4 regions of the Alteromonas sp. 009811495 genome follow, and region 1 is predicted to be linked to each of the others. Evidence: predicted binding sites of a transcription regulator. Region 1 holds the regulator's gene; each other region holds the start of a gene.
The links. The regulator FliA, encoded in region 1, starts transcription of late flagellar genes. The targets are predictions, from matches to a motif close to CTAAAGNTNNNNNNNNNNNNGCCGATA.

Region 1 (5,976 bases):
CACACCACGGCCCGAAATATCACTAATTTCAGTTTTGGTTGAGAACCCAGGGGCAAAGATAAGATTAAAAGCTTCCACGTCTGACATACGAGCTGCAGCATCTGCATCAAGCACACCGCGGCTTATCGCAATTTCTTTAAGCTTTTCGGGATCCATACCTTTACCATCGTCTTCGATAGTAAGAAGGATGTGATCGCCTTCTTGTGATGCAGACAGCTGAACCGTCCCCATGCGCGGTTTACCGGCCGCTGCGCGGTCATCAGGCATTTCAATACCATGGTCCACTGAGTTTCTCACCAAGTGAACCAACGGATCGGCCAATGCTTCAACCAAGTTCTTATCTAGATCGGTTTCTTCACCAACCAACTCAAGGGTAATTTCTTTCTTGAGGCTTCGAGCGAGGTCGCGTACAACGCGGGGGAATCGACCAAATACCTTTTTGATTGGCTGCATGCGGGTTTTCATTACCGCGCCTTGCAAGTCGCCTGTTACAACATCAAGGTTAGCAATAGCTTTCGACATACTTTCGTCATTGCTATTAATACCCAAACTAATAAGGCGATTTCGAACCAATACCAACTCGCCGACCATATTCATAATCTGATCTAAGCGTTTGGTGTCAACACGCACTGTAGTCTCAGCCGGAGGTGCTGCTGGTGCGGCTTTTTTATCGTCTTTTTTGGGTGCTTCTTTCTTCGCTGCCCCAGCAGGCGCTGGAGCAGGAGCGGCTGCTGCAGCCTTTTGCGGCGCTGGACTAGCCTTAGGTGCTGCTGGCGCTTCGCTTTTCGCTTTGTTAATCGCGTCGGTAGCCGCTTTATCTACCACTGGCTCAGCGGGCGTTGACGATTGTTTGGTAGGACCTTGCCCCGAACCATGCAATTGATCAAGTAGCGCTTCAAACTCGTCGTCAGTAATTTCTTCATCGCTTGATGCAGATACCGGTGCCGCTGGCGCAGGTGCTGATGCAGGTGCTGCATCTTCGCTACCGCCAAATTGACCTTTACCGTGTAAATCGTCAAGAAGCGCTTCGAATTCTTCATCGGTGATGTCATCGCTATCACCGCCTGCGCTTGGTGCAGGTTCAGCGGCTTTCGCTGGCGCTGCCGCTTTTGGTGCAGACTGACCGGGAGCACTTGAACCATGAAGTTCATCTAGCAAGGCTTCGAATTCATCTTCAGTGATTTCATCAATGCCACCACCGTCACTTGACGACGATGTAGGCTCTGACTCTTCAATAACAAGTTCAGGCTCATCCTCAACCTCTGCAGGCTGAGTTGCACTGGGTGCAGTATCGCCAAAGATATTTTCGTCAGGAGATTCTGGGCGACTTAGTTTGTGTAATAAGTCGACAAGATGTGCATCTGCAGGTTCTAGAGGATCACGCGCTTTAACACGTTCAAACATCTCTACCACCACATCGGTGGCCTGCAAAATAATATCCATTAACTCCGGCGTGAGTGTACGTTGCCCGTTTCGCATAACATCGAAAACGTTTTCGGCCCCGTGGCATATTTCAACCAACTCAGTCAGGGATAGAAACCCTGCTCCGCCTTTAACAGTATGGTAGCCGCGGAAAATTGCATTCAGCAAATCCGCGTCTTCTGGATTGTTCTCAAGATCAACGAGCTGTTCTTGTAATTGTTCAAGTATCTCTCCAGCTTCTACTAGAAAGTCCTGTAATATATCCTCGTCAACATCAAACGACATGCGCCCGCTCCCCTAAAAACCTAAGCTAGACAAAAGATCATCTACATCATCTTGGCCAGAAACAACATCATCGCGATTTTCCGCGTCGATAATTGGGCCTTCCGCTTGTACACCATCATTTTTATCGGCCTTAACGCTAGAAGGTTTAGAATGTTCTGAACCGTCGCGCTCGCCAAACATGGTTAACATGTTTACTAGGCTGTCCTCGACTTCTTTTACCAAGTCGATAACGCGGCGAATTACCTGACCAGTTAAATCTTGATAACCCTGTGCCATCAATACTTCTGTCAGTAACTGTGTGAGCTTAGTTGATTGCTCTGCGCTTTCTTCAAGTAAGTTATCTAAATCTGCACAAAGCGCTTTGAACTCGCCTAATTCTATTTGGCGGCTCATTAGCTTTTTCCACTCAGGCATCACTTTCTCGATGCGCTCAGCGAGCGTTTCTGCAATTGGCATGCTCGCTTCTACTGCATCCATAGTAGTATTAGCAGCTTTTTCAGTTTCTTCAATGACGTATGTCAGACGAGACTGTGCATCAGGCATATCTTCGGTCGCAAGATTCTTAATGCGATCGTCAATCTGAAAATTATTGAGCGCATCATGAAGTTGACGCGTCAGTTTTCCTACTTCTGCAAACAGCTCAACATTCTCCTTCATTGAGGCTGCTTCAAGTAGCGCATTGGCAGAAGCGTTGTCACCCTCTTCAAGATAGGCAACAAGTTGTTTAGCTTCGTCCAATGTAATCGGAACGTTTACATTTGGTGACATCCAGTAAACCTCGTTTCTCTGGTGAGCGTCTGGATCAACCTAAACGTTCGAAAATTTTATCCAATTTTTCTTTTAATGTTGCAGCTGTGAAAGGCTTAACTACATAGCCATTTACGCCGGCTTGCGCTGCCGCAACAATTTGTTCTTTCTTGGCTTCAGCAGTAACCATTAGCACAGGCAAATGCTTCAGTTTGTCATCGGCACGAATAGCACGTAGCAAGTCAATTCCTTGCATGCCCGGCATATTCCAATCGGTAACGACAAAGTCAAAGTCGCCTTGCTGTAGCATTGGCAACGCCGTACTTCCGTCATCCGCTTCCTGGATGTTGGAGAAACCCAAGTCTTTAAGTAGGTTTTTGATGATACGTCTCATGGTAGAAAAATCGTCAACCACGAGAATTTTCATACTTTTATCCAAAATAGCCTCCAGTGAGGGGTTAATTGTTATTAATATCTATTCTTCGTCAGCTTGCCACGACTTCATTCGTGATTTGAGTTTTAACATGGCCTGACTGTGAATTTGGCTTACTCTCGATTCACTAACATCAAGTACTTCACCTATTTCTCGTAGGTTTAGCTCTTCATCATAGTATAAAGAAAGCACGATAGCTTCTCGTTCAGGTAATGTTGTAATCGCATGGGCTAACGCCTTTTGGAAAGCACCTTGCATCAAGTCTTCAAGTGGTGCGTCGCTACCCCGATTTTGTTCAGTCGAAATAACGTCCTCAGACACACCTAAATCTTCAATGCCAACCAACTTACCAGCATTTACTTCATTCAACATTTGATGATAGTCCTGCAAACTCACATTGAGTTTAGCAGCAATATCAGAATCTCTGGCATCGCGTCCAGTCTCGCCTTCTACTTGCGAAATGGCTTCTGTTATCGCGCGACCGTTGCGATGCACTGACCGCGGCGTCCAATCGCCTTTTCGAATCTCGTCCAGCATAGCACCGCGGATACGAATACCCGCAAAGGTTTCAAAGCTCGCACCTTTCGAGCCGTCAAAATTGCGAGCAGCTTCTAATAAACCAATCATGCCTGATTGAATTAAATCGTCAACAAGTACACTAGCGGGCAAACGCGCCATCAAGTGATGAGCGATACGTTTAACCAAAGGCGCATGTCGTTCGACTAACTGCGACTTATCGGTTTGTTGTTGATAAGCTGCTGCCTTGCTATTCAACGCTGATTTCCTACTGCTTTCTCTGCAACCAACTGTTCAATAAAAAACTCTAAATGACCACCTGGCTGAGCCGGGATTGGCCATGACAATGCCTTGTTAGCCAGTTGAGTAATTGCAACGGCAGCAGGCGAACCTGGGTAGGCATCGACGATAGCGGTTTGTTTGCGTACCGCTTTACGAATATTTTCATCAAACGGGACAGTTGCCACTAATTCTAGTGCAACATCCAAAAATCGACCTGTTACTTTACTTAATTTACTAAACAGCTCTTGCCCTTCCCGCACGTCGCGCACCATATTGGCGACCACTTTAAATCGAAACACACCGTGTTCGCGATTCAAAATTTTGATCAGCGCGTAAGCGTCAGTTAATGATGTAGGCTCGTCGCACACTACAACCATAATATCCTGCGACGCTTTAGAAAAGCTTAATACCATGTCTGAGATACCCGCTGCGGTATCGACGATGAGAACATCAATTTGTGAACGTAATTCACTAAAGGCGCGTATTAAACCCGCATGCTGAGTAGGTGATAACTCTGCCATTGACTGTGTACCCGATGTCGCTGGCGCAATCTTGATTCCATGCGGACCAGTGACGAGTACCTCATCAAGCGTGCATTCACCCGATAATACGTGAGAAAGATTTTTCTCGACGCGAAGACCTAACATCACATCGACATTAGCCAGACCTAGGTCTGCATCGAGAACCATTACACGCTTACCCTGCTTAGCCATAGCAATGGCGGTGTTTAGTGTAATATTTGTTTTACCGACGCCACCTTTACCTCCGGTGACGGCAATAACTTTGATTAACCTTGATTGCTTCATTTTTCTTAAGCTACTCGCTTGGTCGTCAATCATACTGCTTATGCTGTTTTAATGGCGTTGTTACTACTAGTATGATTCAAACCGTACTTTTTATAAAGCTTTGCAGCAGCAGAAACCAAAGATTTTGCTTCTGCAATCTTAATGTCTTCTGGTACTTTTTGCCCATCGGTGACATAACTAACCGGTAACTGGTACTCAACTGCAGCACTAAGCACCTCTCCTAAAGAGTAGCACTCATCTAACTTTGTGAAAATACAGCCACTTAGTTCAATTTCATCATACGCTTTAATTATTCTTTGCAGTGCAGGATATTGTGTATTTGCCTGCGCTACCAAATATTTTTTCACTTGTGGCATTTGACCATTGTCAAATTGCTTAATTTGTTTAATCAAACGGCTATCTCGCTGACTAAACCCTGCTGTATCAATCAATACTAGACGCTTGTGACGCAGTTGGAAAAGTAAATCTGCTAACTCTTCGCTGGTTTGTGCTTTTCTTACTGTACAGCCAATTATCTTTCCGTAAGTAGCCAGTTGTTCAAACGCAGCTATTCTGTACGTATCAATGGTGATCATTGCCACTGATTCTGGGCCGTACTTTTGGGCATATCGCGCAGCCAATTTTGCTACCGTGGTTGTCTTTCCCGTTCCAGTAGGACCCACCAATGCAACAGCGCCTTGTGCGGTAAGTATATCGTTACCTGTTACATTTATGCGATTAGCCAATAGGTTAAGAAGGTAAACCCACGCTTCGCGCTCATTGTAGTGAGCAGGCGTGTAATTTATTAGCTGAGTCGCAAGCGCATGACTTAAACCCATATCGGTTAAACGCGTTATCAAATATTGATGAACGGGTTTTTGACGCTTATTCTTCGCTTCCATCAAATCAGCCACCTGATATTGCAAGACGTTTCTTAGCGAGGCGAGTTCTTCTTTGATTTGAGCAAGTTCGTCTGATTGATTAGGCGCAGTTTCATCTATGCTTGATGCTTGATGTGAAGGAAACGCATCTGCTTGCTCATAGCGGCTCGCACGGGATTGAGGTTGAGGCTGAGCAGCTTCAACTTCATCAATAAAGTCATCAGAAAAGTTAAGGTGCGATGCAATTTCATTAGCATGCTGCGCATTGGCAGAGGTATCTTTTTGGCTTTGCGGCTGAGCGCTTGAACCATGTTGCTTTTCAAGTAGCGCTTTTAAACTGTCTGGGCCGTCATCACCGATGATTTCACTTAAGCTAGGAACAGCTTTCTGACCGGGCGCTTTAGAGGCGGGTTTTGGCACTGACAACTTAGCCTCTGGCTCTTTATCGTAAGCTGCAACAAGCTCAATACCGTCAGCCACTTTGCGGTTTGACATGATAACCGCATCGCTACCCAACTCAGCTTTTACTTGGCTTAACGCCTCACGCATATCTTTGCCGAAGAAACGTCTTATTTTCATTGCAACCTCTCCAATCGCTCAGTGTCAGATTATTGACCGACCGAAC
Region 2 (5,976 bases), 550 kb from region 1:
ACAAGGACAATGATGACCATCGCCACCTTAACTTTCGACAGTGCACGCTCGCGGCGGGTGTTTTTGACCCTTTTGTTTGAATGACTAAGCTTCTCCGTTACCAAAGTACTTCCTTGCAGTGACATGGCTATCTCAACGCGTTAACAGAACATGAATATTTCTTTCCTAATTAACTGTAGATAACTTATGTTTACTTGCAAGGTTACGAGTAAAAAATAACACTTAGTTATTTGAATATTCGACTTTTTTTATATTTTCGCGAATGCTATACAGAAAGCACAAGCTGGGTATGACCATGAGGGCTGTAGCAATAAAAAACAGGCTCCAATTACCGTCAAGGGCGTCAACAACAAATCCACTGCTTGAGGCCACCAGTGTGCGTCCAGCAACACTTAATGAGGCCATAAGCGCATACTGGGTAGCGCTGAACGCACGATTGCAGAGCAACGATATGAACGCCACCATAGCGACAGTGCTCCATGCACCTGTAAAACCATCCACTATCACGGTTATTGCTAACAAGCCCGTTGATGGGCCTGTCTGTGCAATTAGCGCAAACATGAGGTTAGAGGCCGCCATGGCAATGCCCGCAATCATTAGCCCTTTGTAAATGCCGTAGCGAATATTAACCAGGCCACCTAAAAGCGAAAATACAATAGTAACCCACCAATTGAGCAGCTTTGAGTACGTACCTATATCGCTATTTGAAAAGCCAATCTCTTTGTAAAAGACGATACTCATACGTCCCAAAAATGCTTCACCAATCTTGAACAAAAATATAAATAACAGGAAAGAGGCAGCTAGTTTCACGCCGTTTCGACTGAAAAACTCTGAGAAAGGCGTTATTAATGTCGTTCGCAGCCAATATAGAACGCCGCTGCCAGTGTCATGCGTTATTTGGCTTAAAAGTGCTTTTCTATCAATTTCAGGCTCGTTGGTCAGCAATGTCGCAACCATTAGCAGAAGCATCATGAAGGCTAAAAGTAGATAGATATCAGGCCATGTGTAGGCGGTATAGTCGGCAAGATAAAAGGGAATTGCACCTAAGCCACCGTAGCCTGTCCACCATCCTGCAGTGGCGACAGAAGAAGCCGCTGACATACCATCTTTGTCATTCTCTGCAATGGTATCTATGCGAAAGCCATCAATGGCTATATCTTGTGTGGAAGAGGCAATAGCAATGAAAAGGCCTACAAGTGCAATATAAAATAAATCAGTAGTAGCACTCAGTTGAGACATAACAAGGCAGCACACAACAACAGCACCTTGCATAGCCATAATCCAGCCTCGGCGCTGCCCTAAAAAAGGTGGCTTGAGTTTGTCTAGTAAGGGCGACCATAGAAAGTTAAACGAATACGTGGCAAAGATAATGCCGAATAACCCAATTGCAGAACGTGATAAGTTTTCGTCTTTGAGCCAAGCAGAGAGCACAGAACCAATCATTATCCATGGAAAACCACTGGATATTCCGAAACAAAAAATACTCAGAAAGCGTTTGTCTTTATAGGTGTTTAATGCAGAGAACAAATAAGTTAGCCCTTGGCGAGTATGCAAAAATGTCATTGAGCCATGAACATTGATGATAAGCAACCTAGAGAATGGTTTTTATTGTGGTAAGAGAGGAGAACGCGTGGGTTAGGGACGAACACCCACACAGTCTAAAGGGCAATGCCCTAATCCATCAAGAAAGTTGACGCAGTTACTTAATTCGTCGAAGAGGTATTTATCGTTTTCAAGTTTATCGCCATTCCAATAATGCACTTGGTGTAATAGATGCCAAAAAACACGTTCTTTTGGCGTATATGGCTGTGTTAATGTGTAATCAATCTGGCTCCACTCTTCCATGCTGTCCCAAAAGAAGAGCTCGAGTTCCTCCGCGGGAAGTTCGCCCTGCCAGAATGCTTTCAAATAAAAACACAGTTGCTTCGCTTTACTATCTACGAAATCTTGAACAGTCACGAGGTGCCCAACCGTATTTGCTTTATACAAGTATTATAGTTCATAACAATCTAACTGCTCGTTAGCAGGCCATTGCGTAGTGCGTTTTCTCATTAGGTAATTGTTTTCTAGATTAATTTAGCGTAATCCCTCGAACAGAGATTTACCAGCCTAGATGACGTGTCCAGCCAATAGTAGTGTTTGTAAGTGTATGAATATAAGAGCTTTCTTGATCTGGCTTTATACTAAAGACTAATGGTGTGCCTGATATCTCAACCTGCCGATAGTGCATTTTTAGTGCATTTTTTGCACTCACTCGTCGCTGTGCTGCGGTGCTTGATGCCCAGTTACTGTAGTTGTCCACAGCAAGATCTAGGACCGGAAAGTCTGATTGGGCAATATTATCAACGACTAAGTCGTTAATTGTGGAATCTGGCCAAAATGGGGAAATAGCGACAAATGTGTCAGGGTGAAGTGACGGTTGTGTGCTTGCTAGTGACAAAAAGCTCGCTGCCAGCATGCCTTGTGCGATAATTAGTCGGTAACCTTGTCGCTCTTGAAGATAGTTATTAAGTGCGTTCAGTTGCATGCCCAATTTGTTTTTTGTGTCGTCAAAATCGAGATGCTGAGTAAGCTGATTACTTCGAGGATGGATGTCTGGGTCCATCGTCATTACACTATCTGATTGATCTGGTGAGTTTTCGCTTTCTACTTGCGAAGTGGCTTGAGCGTTATTGTGCAACGGTTGCTCAAATGGGCTGATAATCACGTTCCAGCCTTTTTCGGCCAGTTTTTCAGCCAACATGTCGCCCTGTCCCATCGTTAATCCCGCTGGGGACAATTCACTAATGATAATAGCAGTTCCCAGTGGCAAGGGGGTATGTGCATCAACTTCGACAATGGGCAAAATAGTGTCGCCAGCGATAATTTCTGTTACCTGACCGGGTAAGTATGCATGGCTAATATCGGCAAAAAAGTCACCTGCAGCGGCAGATGAATACACGGTGGGTATCATCAAAAATAGAAGCGAGCACAGATGCTTAATCATTGTTTGCGAACCAGTCCTAACGAAAAAAGCGCTTTAACTAAAATAGTCTACATACGGTATATCGGCCTAATGACAAATATCTGCAATCCAAATATTGCGAATAGTTCGCTGCCCAAGGTTTATTCCTAGCGTGATTTAGTCTTGAGAAAGTGGTTGGGCGAGAACATGACTAAACGGCGCTGGGCATTGAAAATTGAGCCATTGCTTGGTAGATGGATGCGTAAAGCATAGGCTCTCAGCGTGCAACTGTAAGCGTGAAGCCATGGCCAAAGCGCTGTCATGTGCATAAAGCCTATCACCCAAAATTGGGTGACCAAGTTCTAGCATATGCACTCGCAGCTGATGTGAGCGCCCTGTAATGGGGTAAAGCGCAACAAGTGAAAATGGACGCCCGTTTGCATCATGCGTGCGTTCAACTACTTCAAAGTGCGTTAACGCGTGTTTTCCCCGTTCAAAATCAACCATCTGCTTTGGTCTATTAGGCCAGTCGCAAATTAACGGTAAATCTACTTCGCCGATATCTTGAGCTATATGGCCAAAGACGCTGGCAAAGTAACGCTTTTTTGTTTTTCTAAGCTCAAATTGCTTGGAGATATGACGATGGCTATCTTTGTTCAACGCCATCACCATAATACCCGATGTGGCCATATCGAGTCGATGTACCACCGATGCAGTTGGCAATACCGCGTTGACCCGAGAGATCAACGCATCCTTATGCTCAGCGGCCTTGCCCGGTACGCTTAATAGTCCACTGGGCTTATGTGCTACAACAATGTCCTCATCTCGATAAAGGAAATCGAGATAAGGCATCATGGGTGGTTTGTACACAAAACTTGGATTTGCCATTAAGGGTTATTCACCACTATGCGCAGTGCGTCTAGCTGGACATCTGCTTCTTGAATAACTTTATCTAACGCATTCATTTGGGTTTCGATAAATTCTATTTCACTGTCGCGCACTGCAGGGTTGCGTTTTTGCAGGTCTCTTAATCGCTGAATCTCGCCATTTAGCGTATTGTGCATAGTTGCTAGCGCATCGTGCTGCTTTTGGTTTGCTTCTTGATGTGCAAGTTTACGCGCTTTTTCTATCGCTAATTCAAGCGGCTGTTGTAGCGCTTTAATTAGCTGTGCTGATATTTTTCGGCCTACTTTGCGTTTTACATCAAAACTTAAATCAGACGGTTTGCCTTGAGCATCCAAACACACTCTTACTGGTGTTTGCGGTAAAAAGCGACCTAATTGAAGTGCTTTTGGTGCTTGCGCGTGCAATACAAAAAGCGCCTCTATCCAATAGGCACCCTTAGGCAGCGAAGGTTCAGCGATGAAGCCCATACTACTTTTGCCGTGCACATCGGTAAGCACCACATCAATTGCAGTATGCACTAGCGGATGGTCCCAACTTAAGAACTGCACGTTCTCTAGTGTAGTAGCCACACGGCGTTTGTATGTCACTGTCATGCCCTCAGGATCGAGTCCTGGTAATTGGCTAACCATGGACTCCGTTGGCATAAGAATGAAGCAGTCGTTACCCTTTTCGTCTTGTTGAACGCCTATGGCGTCGAAAACACGCCCCATAAAGCGCGATAAATCTTGCTCACTATCTAACGTAATAATATCTTCAAGCAGTTGCTCGACACGTCCTTCACCCGAGGCATTAAGCTCAAGCAAACGGTCTCGTCCAGCTTCAAGTTGCGCTACAAGCTGGCTGTTAAGCGTAATACTCATGTTGACAAGTTCGTCGCGGGCGGCCATATCATCAGGACGTAAGCATGCGCCAATCAATAGTGGCTTCACATCGTCAAATACGCCTGACCCTGTCGGACAGGTTTTTTCAAAGGCATTGAGCCCTTCATGGTACCAGTCAAGCAACACGTGTTGTGCGGTCTTGGCTAAGTAAGGTACGTGAATTTGTACCGTCTGTGTCTGGCCAATTCGGTCTAGTCGACCAATACGCTGTTCAAGTAAGTCAGGAGTAATAGGCAAATCAAACAGGACTAGGTGATGTGCAAATTGGAAGTTACGACCTTCACTACCTATTTCGCTACACAACAGTATTTGCGCCCCTTCTTCTTCATCGGCAAAGTAATGTGCTGCTTTGTCGCGCTCTACAATACTCATGCCTTCATGGAAAACGCTATGACGAATGCCTGTTTGAGTTCGAATTACTTCACCTAGCTCTTGTGCGGTACGGGCGCTAGCACAGATAAGTAGGATCTTTTCTGGCTTTACGTTTTGCATGAAGTCGAGTAGCCAAGCAACTCGCGGATCGTGCTTGGTCCAACTGTTAACGACACTTGCCATTCGCTCTGGGTAGAGCGAATAAGTGAGGTCGCCGCCGGAAACCGCATCTGAGTATACTTCAGGGAGAGCAAGCTCATAGGCGCTTAACTTACGTTCTGGGAATCCTTCGATATTGGCGCGACGGTTTCTAAATAGCATTCGTCCCGTGCCGTGGCAGTCAATGAGTTGATGCAAAAGCGCGTGTCGATTGTTTGAATCAGACAAATCACCTGCGTGCTCCATAACATCAGGCGCGAATTCGGCAAGCTTATTGCGCTGTTTATCATTCGGCTCTGCGTCAGATAAAAGTGGTGCTACGGCATCGGCGAGTTGGCTGTATTTAGATTCTTCTTCTAAGAAAGCGTCGTAGCTATGAAAGCGAGCAGGGTCGAGTAGTCTAAGACGTGCAAAATGACTCTCGTGGCCTAGCTGGTCGGGCGTTGCAGTAAGCAGTAATACCCCTGGAGTTTTATTCGCCAAGGCTTCTACACATAAGTATTCTGCAGAAGGATTATCGCTTGACCATGCAAGATGGTGCGCCTCATCGACAACCATCAAGTCCCAGCTAGCGGCTTGAATTTGCTGTTGTCGCTTTTCACTTTGGCTTAAGAAATCGATACTGCATAACACAAGCTGATCGTTCTCAAAGGGGTTAACGTCGCCTTCGTCAGACGCCTCACTGGCTTCTAATGCCTCGCAGCGACTTTCATC
Region 3 (5,976 bases), 400 kb from region 1:
AACACATTTAGGCCATACGGCCAGAAAACGATTTGGCCAAAACTTCCTTCACGATGAATATGTGATTGGAAAAATTGTTGCCGCAATTGGCCCCAAAAACGAACAAAACTTAGTCGAGATTGGCCCAGGTCTTGGTGCACTAACCGATCCAGTATGTGAAGAGGTTGATGCCTTAACGGTTATCGAGCTGGACCGAGACTTAGCTAAGCGGTTACGCCATCACCCTTTCAATGGTGACAAGCTAACCGTTATTGAACAAGATGCCATGACAATGGACTTTTCGGCCTTATTAAAAGAAATGCCGATTAAGGACAAAAAGCTTCGCGTGTTTGGTAACTTGCCGTACAACATCTCAACGCCTTTAATGTTTCATTTATTCGATCACGCCAGCAGTATTGAAGACATGCACTTTATGCTGCAAAAAGAAGTGGTGAATAGATTGGCTGCTGGGCCTGGTTCAAAGAACTATGGCCGTTTATCGGTTATGGCACAATATTACTGTCATGTCATTCCAGTACTTAACGTGCCGCCAGGCGCTTTCAAACCTGCGCCAAAGGTAGACTCAGCAGTAGTAAAATTAGTTCCTCACAGTGCACCACCGGTTGATGTTGTTTCGGTAAATACGCTTGAGCGTGTCTGTGCACAAGCCTTTAACCAACGCCGAAAAACCATTCGTAACTCTTTGAAAGATTGCTTGAGTGAAGAAGAAATAAGCGCATTAGGTATCGACCCAACATGTCGGGCAGAAGTGCTGTCTCTTGGCGATTTCGCCACACTTGCCAATGCAGTTTCAGCTAAAGAGAGCCAACAAGAGCAGTAAGGCATCTATGGAAGAACTCGATATTCAGGTGCGAGTGAAAACTCGCCACCTTCCTGACCACCTCCCTTCTGACGCCAAGCAATACGCGTTTGCTTATCACATCACAATAGAGAATAAGAGTAACGAGACGGTTCAATTGATTAATCGTTATTGGCGTATAACCGACGCAAACGGTAAAACCTCTGAAGTGGAAGGGGCCGGTGTTGTTGGAAAACAGCCGATATTAAAGGCAGGTGAAAGTTTTGATTACACCAGTGGCGCGGTCATTGACACACCCGTTGGAAATATGGAAGGCTACTATGAAATGGAACGTGAAAACGGCGAGCGTTTCCGCGTGCCAATTTCAGTATTCCGTTTAGCCATTCCCAGTATTCTCCATTAAGGTAGCTTCGCATGTCGCAAGGCAACACGTACGTCATTGGTGATATTCAAGGTTGTTATGATGGTCTGCGTCGCGTTCTGGATAAAGCGCGCTTTGACCCCAATGCCGACAACCTCTTCGCAGTGGGCGATTTAGTGGCTAGAGGTGAAGACTCTTTAAGTACATTACGCTTTCTTAAATCTCTTGGCGACAGTTTCTCCAGTGTTTTAGGCAATCACGACCTCCATTTACTTGCCGTTGTAAATAACATACGCAAAGCGAAAAAATCGGATAAGCTCGCGCCGCTACTCAGTGCTCCAGATCTGCCAGAACTTGTGGATTGGTTACGTCACTTTCCTCTTGCCCAAAAAGTAGCAAACAACACAGTAATCGTTCATGCAGGCTTATATCCAATGTGGTCAACGCACAAGCTACTTGCGTTAAGTGACGAAGTGAGTGATGTACTCAAACGCCCGCAATACGCTTCCTTTTTAACAGAAATGTATGGCAACAAGCCTCATAAATGGTCAGAGGAATTAGCTGGTAGCGAACGCCTGCGGTTTATCGTAAACGCCTGCACAAGAATGCGTTTCGTTCACAAAAATTCGACGCTAGATTTCGATAACAAAGCACATCCCAGTGCCATAATGCATAGTACAAGCAGCACCTTACTTCCATGGTTCGAACATGAAAATACGCATTTGGGCCGCAATGAAAAGGTCATTTTTGGGCATTGGGCTGCATTGTCAGGACAAACCAATAACCCGCAATTTATTGGCCTAGATACCGGTTATGTATGGGGCCAATCCATGACCATGTTAGAGCTTGGTAAGAATGAGCTAATTAGTGTTTCGGCATGAGCGTACACTTCATTTAGTGAGCAAACTTCCTTACGAATAGTAAAAACTTGACCAAAACTGGTACAACCAGTAACTATTTATGTGCAAATAGCATAAATAAAGTAAACATTAAGTCTCTGAAGCCGATACAATTATTTGTGATAGTAACGATGATGTATTAAACCTTCACCCTAAAGTACAATCACATTCATGTTGATTTGGGTGTATTTTAATAAGGTTGAGGGGTAATATCGTTAGTGATAAGAACAAAAATGCACTCATCCAGGAGTTCCGATGAAAATAACCGTAGCCACGCGCGTAATCGGGGGATTTGTAGCGATCAGCGCACTTCTGATCGTAATCAGTGTTGTTTCGCTTTATAACCTCAATTCAATAGGCTCTGCGACCGAAGAGGTCAACGATGTCGCCCTTCCAACCGTTGCAGGTAGTAACGCGTTGAAAGCCAGCTTTCTTAATATGGGTCGGCTGACTTTTGAGAGTTATATTGAAGAAGAGCTCAATGGACTTGAGAAAAAACGCACTTCGTTTAACGCCGCAAAAGAGAGCTTTGATAGTGAGTATAAGAAACTTGCCCTTGCTGTCGATGACCAACCACAGTTAAAGAGTACACTGAATTCAGTTCGACAATCTTTCGATGCGTATACCGCAAACGTCGAAGAAATGTATAAGAATCATGAAAAGTACTTGGGACTTCGCAATACAATTCAAGACCGCTTAGGCGACGCTGAAGATAACGCAGATGACGCTTCAACATATCTTCTTGATTTTTCTGACTTAGATGCAGTTCAAAGCAATGCAAGTCTACGTAGAGCAGCCGAAGTAGGCAGTCAATTAGAGTCTTCACTGTTATCCCTACTTACCGTGTCTAACGAATACGTGAAAACGCAAACGCTAGTGCGTTCTCAAACCTTGGGTAATGAAGTTGACCTTGTTGTTGAAAAAGTGGTTACCCAGCTAAGCGAAATGGTTGAAACCGCTGGTGGCCGCGATGACTCAGGAACGCTAGATGAAATTAACGATTTAGTTAACGGTGCTGTAAACGCTATTAAAGCCAGTGATGGCGTAGTTCAGCTGCATGTAGACCGCCTAGAGCGCCGAAATGATGCGGAAAAAGCGCTTAACGCATCTGATGCGAATATCGCTCAGGGCATTATTGAGCTAGAAAAACTGTTAACAGAAGCCGACAGAAAGGCCAGCGATATAGAAGAACAGGTAAACGGCACCATCACGACAGGTAACACCATTGTTGTGCTAGTGGTACTTTTCTCAATTGCCATTGCTGCCTTTATTGGGTTTGTGACAGTACGCGCGATTACTCGCCCGCTTTATCGTGTTAATGAGTTACTGACAGTAGCATCGTCTGGTGATTTAACACATCGCCTTGATGATTCAGCACAAGACGAGTTTGGACTACTGGCCAGAAACTGTAATAAGCTAATTGGTAACTTGAAAGAGTTGATCACTGCTATTAACGTGCGTGCAGAGCAACTTGCTGCCGCATCAGAGCAAACCTCAGCAGTGACCGCGCAAACTACGCATTCAATCCAAGACCAAAAGTCGCAAATTGGACAAGTAGCCACAGCAACAACAGAAATGCACTCCACGTCACAACTTGTGGTGCAAAATGCAGAAGATACGCTTAGCCAAATCCGTCATGCGGATGCCGAAGCAGAAAATGTCAGACAAATTTCAATAGAAAACAAAAATACTATCGAAATTTTGGCTAAAGACGTTCAAGACGCAGCAGACGTTATTAATAAACTTCATCAAGATAGCGCAAGTATAGGCGGCATTCTTGATGTTATTCGCGGTGTTGCAGACCAAACTAACTTACTTGCACTTAACGCAGCAATTGAGGCGGCGCGTGCTGGTGAGCAAGGTCGTGGTTTTGCGGTTGTCGCAGACGAGGTAAGAACCCTTGCAAGCCGTACTCAAGAATCTACCCAAGAAATCAACGCGATGATTGAGGTTCTACAAGCTGGTGCTGAACGCGCTGTTGCGGTTATGAACCAAGGTAAAGAGCAAACCGCAGCCTGTGTGGCGCAAACTGAACGTGCAACACAGGCTCTGGACATTATTTCTGATGCGGTGCATAAAGCGCACGATGTAAGTTCTCAAATTGAGCAGTCGGCTCGTGAACAAAATACGGTATCGCAAGAAATCAGTGAGAAGCTTGAAACTATAGTAGGCATTGCAGAAGAGACTACCGCAGGTGCACAACAAACGTCTGAGTCTAGCCACGAAGTGGCAAGATTAGCGGAAGAACTGCAACAATCAATTCGTCAGTTTAAGGTGTAAATACCCGTAAACTCGACAAAAAGTACGTAATGAAAGGGCTCCGCAAGGAGCCCTTTTTTGTTCCCCGGCGAAACCTAATAGGTTGGCTATACTGTAAGAAGTGTTTGTTGAGGGGGATATTTTGAGTACTCGGTCGCTTCGTTCTCAATTAGTTTTGGGGGTAGTCATTGTGATCACTACCTTTGTTGCTGTGCAATTGTGTATACGCGCATTTGTGACTTACCCACAGCTAAAGGCCCTTTCTGAGAAACACGACGTTTATGAGCTGCAGAGAGTTGCATCAGAAGTTCAGCAAGAACTTAGGGCACTTGAAAACTTGGTGTACGACAATGCCGTGTGGGACTCTACGTATAACGCCATTGCGACAAAAGATGTGAATTGGCTAGCGAAAACCTACTTCTTACCTACAAGCTATACCACGTTAGGCATTGATGGATGGCTTTTCTTTGACAAGCACAATAATGTCGTTGCTGCTGAGGTGTTTCAATCCACTCTTACCCTTGATGAGATTAGTCAGGCCGTCGCTACAAGTGGCATTTTCGACGCTGTTGAACAACCAAGCACGGTTCATACTGTGTTTTCAATGTTTAGAGACACCCCTGTGGCACTTATCGCAAGTAAAATACTTCCTTCCGATGAACAGGGTGACTCCAATGGAACCGCTGTTGTTTTACAACGAATTGATCAAAGTTTCATTGAAAAGATCACGCCTAATATTACTAGTGACATAACCTTTCATGCTATTGATTCACTAACACCGCAGGCTATTTCGCAAAGCACTTCCTTCGATGCGCTAAATGTAGATGGTGTTTCAACACCAACTAGTTCGGCAACACTGCCTCGTCTATACGTGCGTTTCGAATCACAACAAGGGCAAACACTATTCGCTATATCAATTGCCCGTCCCAAAGGGCCGGATAAACACGTAATTGTAGATGGAAGCCTATTAGGAGGAGCACTTGTGTCGGTGCTGTCTTTGATTGTGTTCTACGGTTTTATTAATAGAAAACTCATCAACCCCGTCTATGAATTGCTGAGTCTGGTTCAGCGTGCCCAAGACGAGCAAGACTTCTCGCTTCGCTGTAAGCCAGATGGTGACAACGAAGTACATCAACTTGGCACACGATTGAATAACCTACTTTCACTTATTGAAAAACAACAAAACGCGGTTTATGAAAAAAATCAAATACTCGAAGGGTTAAGCCGTACAGATGCACTAACAGGACTTTCTAATAGGCGCTACTTTGACGAGTGGTTAGCCACACTGGCAGATAGTTCAAGCACAACGAACAACGCCCTTAGCCTTTTAGTGATTGATATCGACTACTTTAAACTGTTCAACGATTATTACGGACATGCAAAAGGAGACGAAGCACTGAAGCTAGTTGCTTCAAGTATTAAACAGTCACTTCATGAGGCTACCGACCATGCGTTTAGGTTTGGTGGAGAAGAGTTCACCGTCATATTGCAAAACACCAACTTAAAAGATGCCAAAACCGTCGCTGAAAATATTCGCAAACACGTAGAGAATATAAATTATGCGCATGATAAGTCCCCTATTTCTGACTATATTACTATCTCAGTAGGCGTTGCCGCTAAAGCCCCGGGCGAGCAACTAAACGAGAGTGAACTATTTG
Region 4 (5,976 bases), 150 kb from region 1:
CAATGGCTTCCCAGGATACCAACCACAATCAGCAGGGCATTGGAGTCGAAATAATTGGGCCCTATATGCGGATATGGAGTTCTATTTAACAGAAGCATGGCAGTTCGCTGTGGCAACCCGTGTCGAACACTTTAGTGATTTTGGGTCAACGTTTGATGGCAAGCTTAGTACGCGCTACAAAATCGACGATAGGTTTGCACTACGTGGGTCAATAAACACTGGTTTCAAAGCGCCTACCGTGGGACAAAGTAATGTAATTAATGTAACTACCGCTTATGGATTAAATGGCTTAGAGGACCAAGCTACTCTTCCACCAACCGATCTGATATCTATTCAGCTTGGTGCGACACCATTAACGCCTGAGGAGTCAGTTAACTTTAGTTTAGGTGGTGTAATGCAATTTAATGAGCAATTCTTTGCCACTATCGACTACTTTAATATTCGCTTGACCGATCGCATCAGTACAACATCGGCGATCCCTCTGACAGAGCAGGACATCAACGCCCTGATTGCTCAAGGTCGTCCTGATGCTGTGAAATACAATGCCGCAAAATATTTCACTAACGATTTTGACACGCGCACCCAAGGTATTGACGTTGTAGTGAACTACGGATTTGCACTAAATGATTGGCAAAATACACTACTTTTAGCCTACAACTGGACTGACACTCAGGTAGAGCGCGTTACGCTGTACCCCGCGCTAATCGACGGGGTTATTTCAATGCAGCCCAACCTTACCGACGCGCGTATTCGCATGTTAGAAGATAACTTACCCGCGCATCGAGGTAACATTACGCTTGAACAGATTAGAGGCAAATGGGCCTTTACGTGGCGTCTCAATTATTATGGCGAGTTTTACGAAGACCACCTGGATGCATCGGCGGGTATGGATATCGTAGGTGGCGCACTTACTACCTTCGATGCTCAAGTCGCTTGGCAGCTTAGTGAAAGCGTACGTGCAACATTAGGGGCACAGAACTTATTTGATTCGCTTCCAGATGTAAATCCGTTTAGCGGTGAAGTTGGTGCTTTGTATCCACCTACGTCGCCAAGTGGCATCAATGGTGCGTTTTACTATTTAGGGTTGGAGTATAACTTTAAGTAGTTAAAAATAGTGGCAAACGCTAGCAGTGACACCAGAAATTTGGCATTTTTATAGAAATGAAAGCGTTTGAAAAAATAGCGCGGAATAAGGTATTAATTAACCCACATCTTTGAAAAGAGATTCATCGATGATTGTCTGGTCGATAATCTGTTGTGCCATTTGAATGCACTTTCCACATTGTGAACCAAGCTCTAAGTGCTGACGTAACTCACGCATATTTCCCACGCCATTCTCTTCAACAGCTGCGCGAATGCTTTTATCAGTTACCCCGTAACACATACAAACAAACATTAAAACGTACTCCAAATGAATCTGTAAATGATAATAATTGTTATTCATCTGTTTGGCAAGTAAAGTTTGCGGGGCGAGATAAATTTAATTTTTGAGTGAGAAGTGTACAGTCATTCTGGTACATAACGCTTATTTGATTGAAATTGGTACGATCAGTAAAAAAAGATACGTTTTCATGTTGTTATTTTAGGTTTTGGACCTATAACCCAATCATCAAAATTTTATTTCAAAAAGTGGCCATGCTATTTGGCCGCTTCTTATTATTACAATCCAATTTAAATGGAGAGACTCATGAGTGTACTAGTAGGCCGTCAAGCGCCAGATTTTACTGCTGCAGCAGTGTTGGGAAGTGGTGAAATCGTTGACTCATTCACGCTAAGTGAAGCTATCAAAGGTAAAAAAGCGGTTGTTTTCTTTTACCCACTAGATTTTACGTTTGTATGCCCCTCTGAACTTATTGCTTTCGATAAGCGTTTTGACGAATTCAAAAAGCGCGGTGTTGAAGTGATTGGTGTATCAATCGATTCTCAGTTCTCTCACAACGCGTGGAGAAATACACCAGTAAATCAAGGTGGTATTGGTCCAGTTAAATACACATTGGTTGCTGATGTTAAGCACGAAATCTGTCAAGCATATGACGTAGAGCACCCAGAAGATGGCGTAGCATTCCGCGGCTCTTTCCTAATTGACGAAGATGGTCTTGTACGTCATCAAGTTGTGAACGATCTTCCACTTGGCCGTAACGTTGACGAAATGCTACGCATGGTTGACGCATTAGCGTTCCACCAAGAGCACGGTGAAGTATGTCCAGCGGGTTGGACTGAAGGTAAAGCGGGTATGGATGCATCACCTGAAGGTGTAGCTAAGTACTTGTCTGAAGAAGCTGATAAACTATAAGACAGCTTTTGCAAAGATAAAAAAACAGCGCCTACGGGCGCTGTTTTTATTTGCGTTGTACTTTCTATATTAGCGCGTATTTACTCGCTTTCTGCTAATGGCCATCCACCGAGCGCTTTATACCTATTCACCATAAAGCAAAACAATTCAGTGGTTTTTTGCGCATCATATAGCGCACTATGCGCTTCGTTTTGGTCAAAGGCTATTCCTGCTGCACGACACGCTTTCACTAACACCGTTTGACCTAAGGCCAAACCAGCCAGACTGGTGGTATCGAAAGATACGAAGGGGTGAAAAGGTGTACGCTTGATATTAGAACGCTCAATCGCCGCATTCACAAAACTCTGATCGAACGTTGCGTTGTGCGCGACAATCACAGAACGTTGGCAATCGGCATTTTTCTGCGCTTTTCTAATGCCTTTGCACAAGGCTTTCATTGCATCGCTTTCGGCGATGGCACCGCGCAGTGCACAGTGAGGATCAATTCCATTAAACTCCAACGCGGCAGGCTCTAGATTGGCTCCTTCGAAGGGATCTATATGATAGTGAAACGTTTCGTCAGGATGCAAAATACCATTTTCATCCATTTTTACCGTCACCGCCGCGAGCTCAAGTAATGCATCTGTACCGGCATTGAACCCAGCAGTTTCAACGTCGATAACTACGGGAAAGTAACCTCTAAAGCGATGAGATAGTAAGGGCGGGTTTGAAGACATAAACACTCTTGAGAACAATATCGGATGAATGGGACGGAGAAGGCCACAATCGGGCTTTTCACCAGTCAGCTAAAGCCAAATTATCGCAAGGATAATTGCCAGTTGCCAGTTTGAATTTTCAGTAGCGCTTTTTTGTGCTGCTACATGCCATTTTGAAGGGCATATAAAAGTGTAAAAAATTGACCTGATGTAGATTTAATCACTAAACTTTTCTACACTTCGGACGATAGAATAAATAAGCTCATTGCGTCTATGTGTTGAGTTTGTCTTCTTGGTTTTCAGTTTGGGTTTTCGTTATGGTGTCGAAATTAAAATATATTGTCTTTGTCGGGCTTTTAGGTTCGCTATCAGCTAGCGCGGCTATGCGACAGTATTCTGCCACCGTTGAAACTTCTAATTGGAAAGTAGATAACCCATCTCGTTTGCAATGTACCTTGAATCACGAATTACCTGGATACGGGGAAGCCTTATTTACCAGTTATGCATCTAAGCAGCTTAATATGGAATTTGAGCTGGATATGTATTTACTGCCAAGTAAGTTTGAAGTGGCATCGGTGTATTCCGTGCCACCTAAATGGATGCCTGGCGTCGCGCCTAAGCCAATAGCGGATATGTCTATTCGCAAGCAATACAATGGCGACCTTCCGCGGGATGCTGCTTGGACGATGCTCTCTGAACTTGAAAAAGGTTTTTGGCCGACTATCTACTACCAAGATTGGTATAATAAATACGACCAAGTGGCGGTAGCATTAAACGCCAGTAATTTTACAGGTGTATACCGCGAGTTCGCTAAATGTGTGTCTAACCTGCTGCCATTTAGTTTCGACGATATTTCCTATACCGTTTTGTCGTACAAAAACAACAGTACCGAATTAACTAAATACTCTCGCAAGCGCTTGAATATGATTGGAGAGTATTTAAAAGAAGATACCGAATTGGAACTCGTGCTACTTGACGGTTACACCGATAGTTACGGTGGCCGTTGGAATAACGAACAGCTATCAATTCGCCGCGCTAACGAAGTGAAGAGCTACCTTACAACACTAGGCGTTCCGGAAGATAGGATCCAGTTAACTGGCCACGGTGAAAAACGCCATATTGCCTCAAATGATACGCGAGAAAATCGCGCACAAAACCGTAGGGTCGTTGTACGCCTATCTAAATCCTAAAAGCAGGGCTTAGTAAAGATTAACTCACTTTCCCATACTCTCAATTTGGTGTCGCCAGTCGTGAACAGGTGGAACGTGGTCAGTAAATACACCGTTAGCTTTTATAACATCGCGCAATATTTGTAATAGCTGTGGACCTGTCATTCCCTCGGGTAATGCATCTTGTCTGTAGGTGTATGGGTGAACAGCGAGTTGGTTCGCATGGGCGTTATCAAGCCACGACGCCGATTTTATTTCACCCTTTTTAAGCGCTGCGGGGTCTAATAAATGACCCAACCATGGACCGATACCATCAGCATACTGAGCAACGGCTTCCATCCCTTCTTTCGTACGCAACCAATCGTAATCAGTCGAGCTTTCTGCCCAGCTGTTTTCACCTATTAGCATTACGACTTTGCCACTGTATTTCAATTCTTCGCGAATGCGCTTTACTTCTTCAAAGTCAAAACACTGTAAGAAACTATTACCGTTTTCGCCGCCAAAATTATAAGACAGCAAAGCTTCTATCACTATCTTGCTTGCATCTACGCCTTCGTTTAAGTGAAAAGCGGGGGACTTTACCTCGGGGTAAACACCCACGCGTTTATTAAATTCGCGGTTTAGTTCACTGATAAGTTCAAAGTGTTCATAAAGCGTTGCAATAGTGAAGTTTGCTTTTGCGCCGGAATACCGTTTTCTAAATACTTGTTTACCTTCACCGTCAGCGCGTTCGTGTAAGCGTAAAGTACGCAGCTCGGCGAGTGTGAAATCTCGTACATAGTAGCGATTGTCTTCGCGGTGTCGTTGTGGAAATACCTGCTCAACATTTGACACTGTTTCAAGGTGAATGTCGTGTAAAACAACCGGAATATCGTCTTTGGTTATCACCACATCTTGTTCAATAAAGTCGGGCTCTTGTGCAAACGCCAACGTGGTCGACTCTAATGAATGCTCTGGCAAGTATCCAGAGGCACCGCGATGTGCCACGATTGTAAATTGCGCTTCAGCTGACTCTAAAGCTTCACCGTTGGCAAAAACACCTGTGCTGACGACAGTCGATAAGCTGAGAAGCGCGGCTGAACAGAGTCGTTTTATGTCTAACGTATATCGGCGAATGTTTATGGGTGATAAAAGTGATAGCACAGGCTCAAACTCCCTTTTGATTTATTGTCGTGAGCAAAAAGCATTACAAAGCGCTTAACGCGCTTTGTTTTGAATTAACTCAATGGCGTAGCCGTCTGGGTCTCGAACAAACGCGATAACCGTGGTTCCACCTTTTACTGGACCGGGCTTACGGTATACTTCAGCACCATTAGCTTCTAATGACTGACAAAATGCGTATATGTCGTCAACCTCAATAGCGATGTGCCCGTATGCATTACCTTTGTCATAGCTGTTCTCCCCCCAATTGTAGGTGAGTTCAAGGACTGTGTTATTGGCTTCATCGCCATAGCCCACAAAGGCCAGTGTATATTCATACTCTTTGTTTTCAGACTGGCGAAGTAGGCGCATACCCATTAATTGGGTGTAAAAGTGAAGTGACGCTTCTAAGTTTTTAACTCGAAGCATGGTATGTAACATTCTCATTTTATTCTCTCAATGATGTTTTCAAACAATACCCATTAATACCTATCAATACGCGCTAACCGCCTTAACACTGGCAATGCTCAACAAAGGCATAACGCATAATGATAAAAGAGAAATGTTAACGCTTTAAGACACTACTGACTATACAAGAGGCTTTACTAAAAGCCCCACAGCCCAATATTGTCAATTTTCAAGCGACGTGGTTGTGATAGTAAGTAAACAACCATTTCAC

Region 2: a site for FliA is predicted at 3,046-3,072, ahead of OZ660_RS02855 (DUF3530 family protein). Genes of this name have one in related genera too.
Region 3: a site for FliA is predicted at 2,143-2,169, ahead of OZ660_RS03430 (HAMP domain-containing methyl-accepting chemotaxis protein). Genes of this name have one in related genera too.
Region 4: a site for FliA is predicted at 3,212-3,238, ahead of OZ660_RS05980 (flagellar protein MotY). Genes of this name have one in related genera too.

The regions. Positions count from the first base shown of each region.
Region 1 is NZ_CP113972.1:1,167,949-1,173,924, reverse strand. It holds gene OZ660_RS05330 (chemotaxis protein CheA) at 1-1,707, opposite strand, end outside; gene OZ660_RS05325 (protein phosphatase CheZ) at 1,720-2,475, opposite strand; gene cheY (chemotaxis response regulator CheY) at 2,510-2,893, opposite strand; gene OZ660_RS05315 (RNA polymerase sigma factor FliA) at 2,930-3,661, opposite strand; gene OZ660_RS05310 (MinD/ParA family protein) at 3,658-4,524, opposite strand; gene flhF (flagellar biosynthesis protein FlhF) at 4,530-5,930, opposite strand; gene flhA (flagellar biosynthesis protein FlhA) at 5,960-5,976, opposite strand, start outside.
Region 2 is NZ_CP113972.1:619,981-625,956, forward strand. It holds gene OZ660_RS02840 (hybrid sensor histidine kinase/response regulator) at 1-125, opposite strand, end outside; gene OZ660_RS02845 (AmpG family muropeptide MFS transporter) at 223-1,563, opposite strand; gene OZ660_RS02850 (hypothetical protein) at 1,636-1,959, opposite strand; gene OZ660_RS02855 (DUF3530 family protein) at 2,102-2,986, opposite strand; gene OZ660_RS02860 (pseudouridine synthase) at 3,122-3,832, opposite strand; gene rapA (RNA polymerase-associated protein RapA) at 3,832-5,976, opposite strand, start outside.
Region 3 is NZ_CP113972.1:764,459-770,434, reverse strand. It holds gene rsmA (16S rRNA (adenine(1518)-N(6)/adenine(1519)-N(6))-dimethyltransferase RsmA) at 1-820, shown strand, start outside; gene apaG (Co2+/Mg2+ efflux protein ApaG) at 828-1,202, shown strand; gene OZ660_RS03435 (symmetrical bis(5'-nucleosyl)-tetraphosphatase) at 1,214-2,041, shown strand; gene OZ660_RS03430 (HAMP domain-containing methyl-accepting chemotaxis protein) at 2,315-4,339, shown strand; gene OZ660_RS03425 (diguanylate cyclase) at 4,461-5,976, shown strand, end outside.
Region 4 is NZ_CP113972.1:1,318,104-1,324,079, forward strand. It holds gene OZ660_RS05960 (TonB-dependent receptor) at 1-1,105, shown strand, start outside; gene OZ660_RS05965 (bacterioferritin-associated ferredoxin) at 1,202-1,396, opposite strand; gene OZ660_RS05970 (peroxiredoxin) at 1,688-2,293, shown strand; gene rnt (ribonuclease T) at 2,374-3,009, opposite strand; gene OZ660_RS05980 (flagellar protein MotY) at 3,306-4,178, shown strand; gene glpQ (glycerophosphodiester phosphodiesterase) at 4,203-5,279, opposite strand; gene gloA (lactoylglutathione lyase) at 5,355-5,744, opposite strand; gene OZ660_RS05995 (SDR family oxidoreductase) at 5,903-5,976, opposite strand, start outside.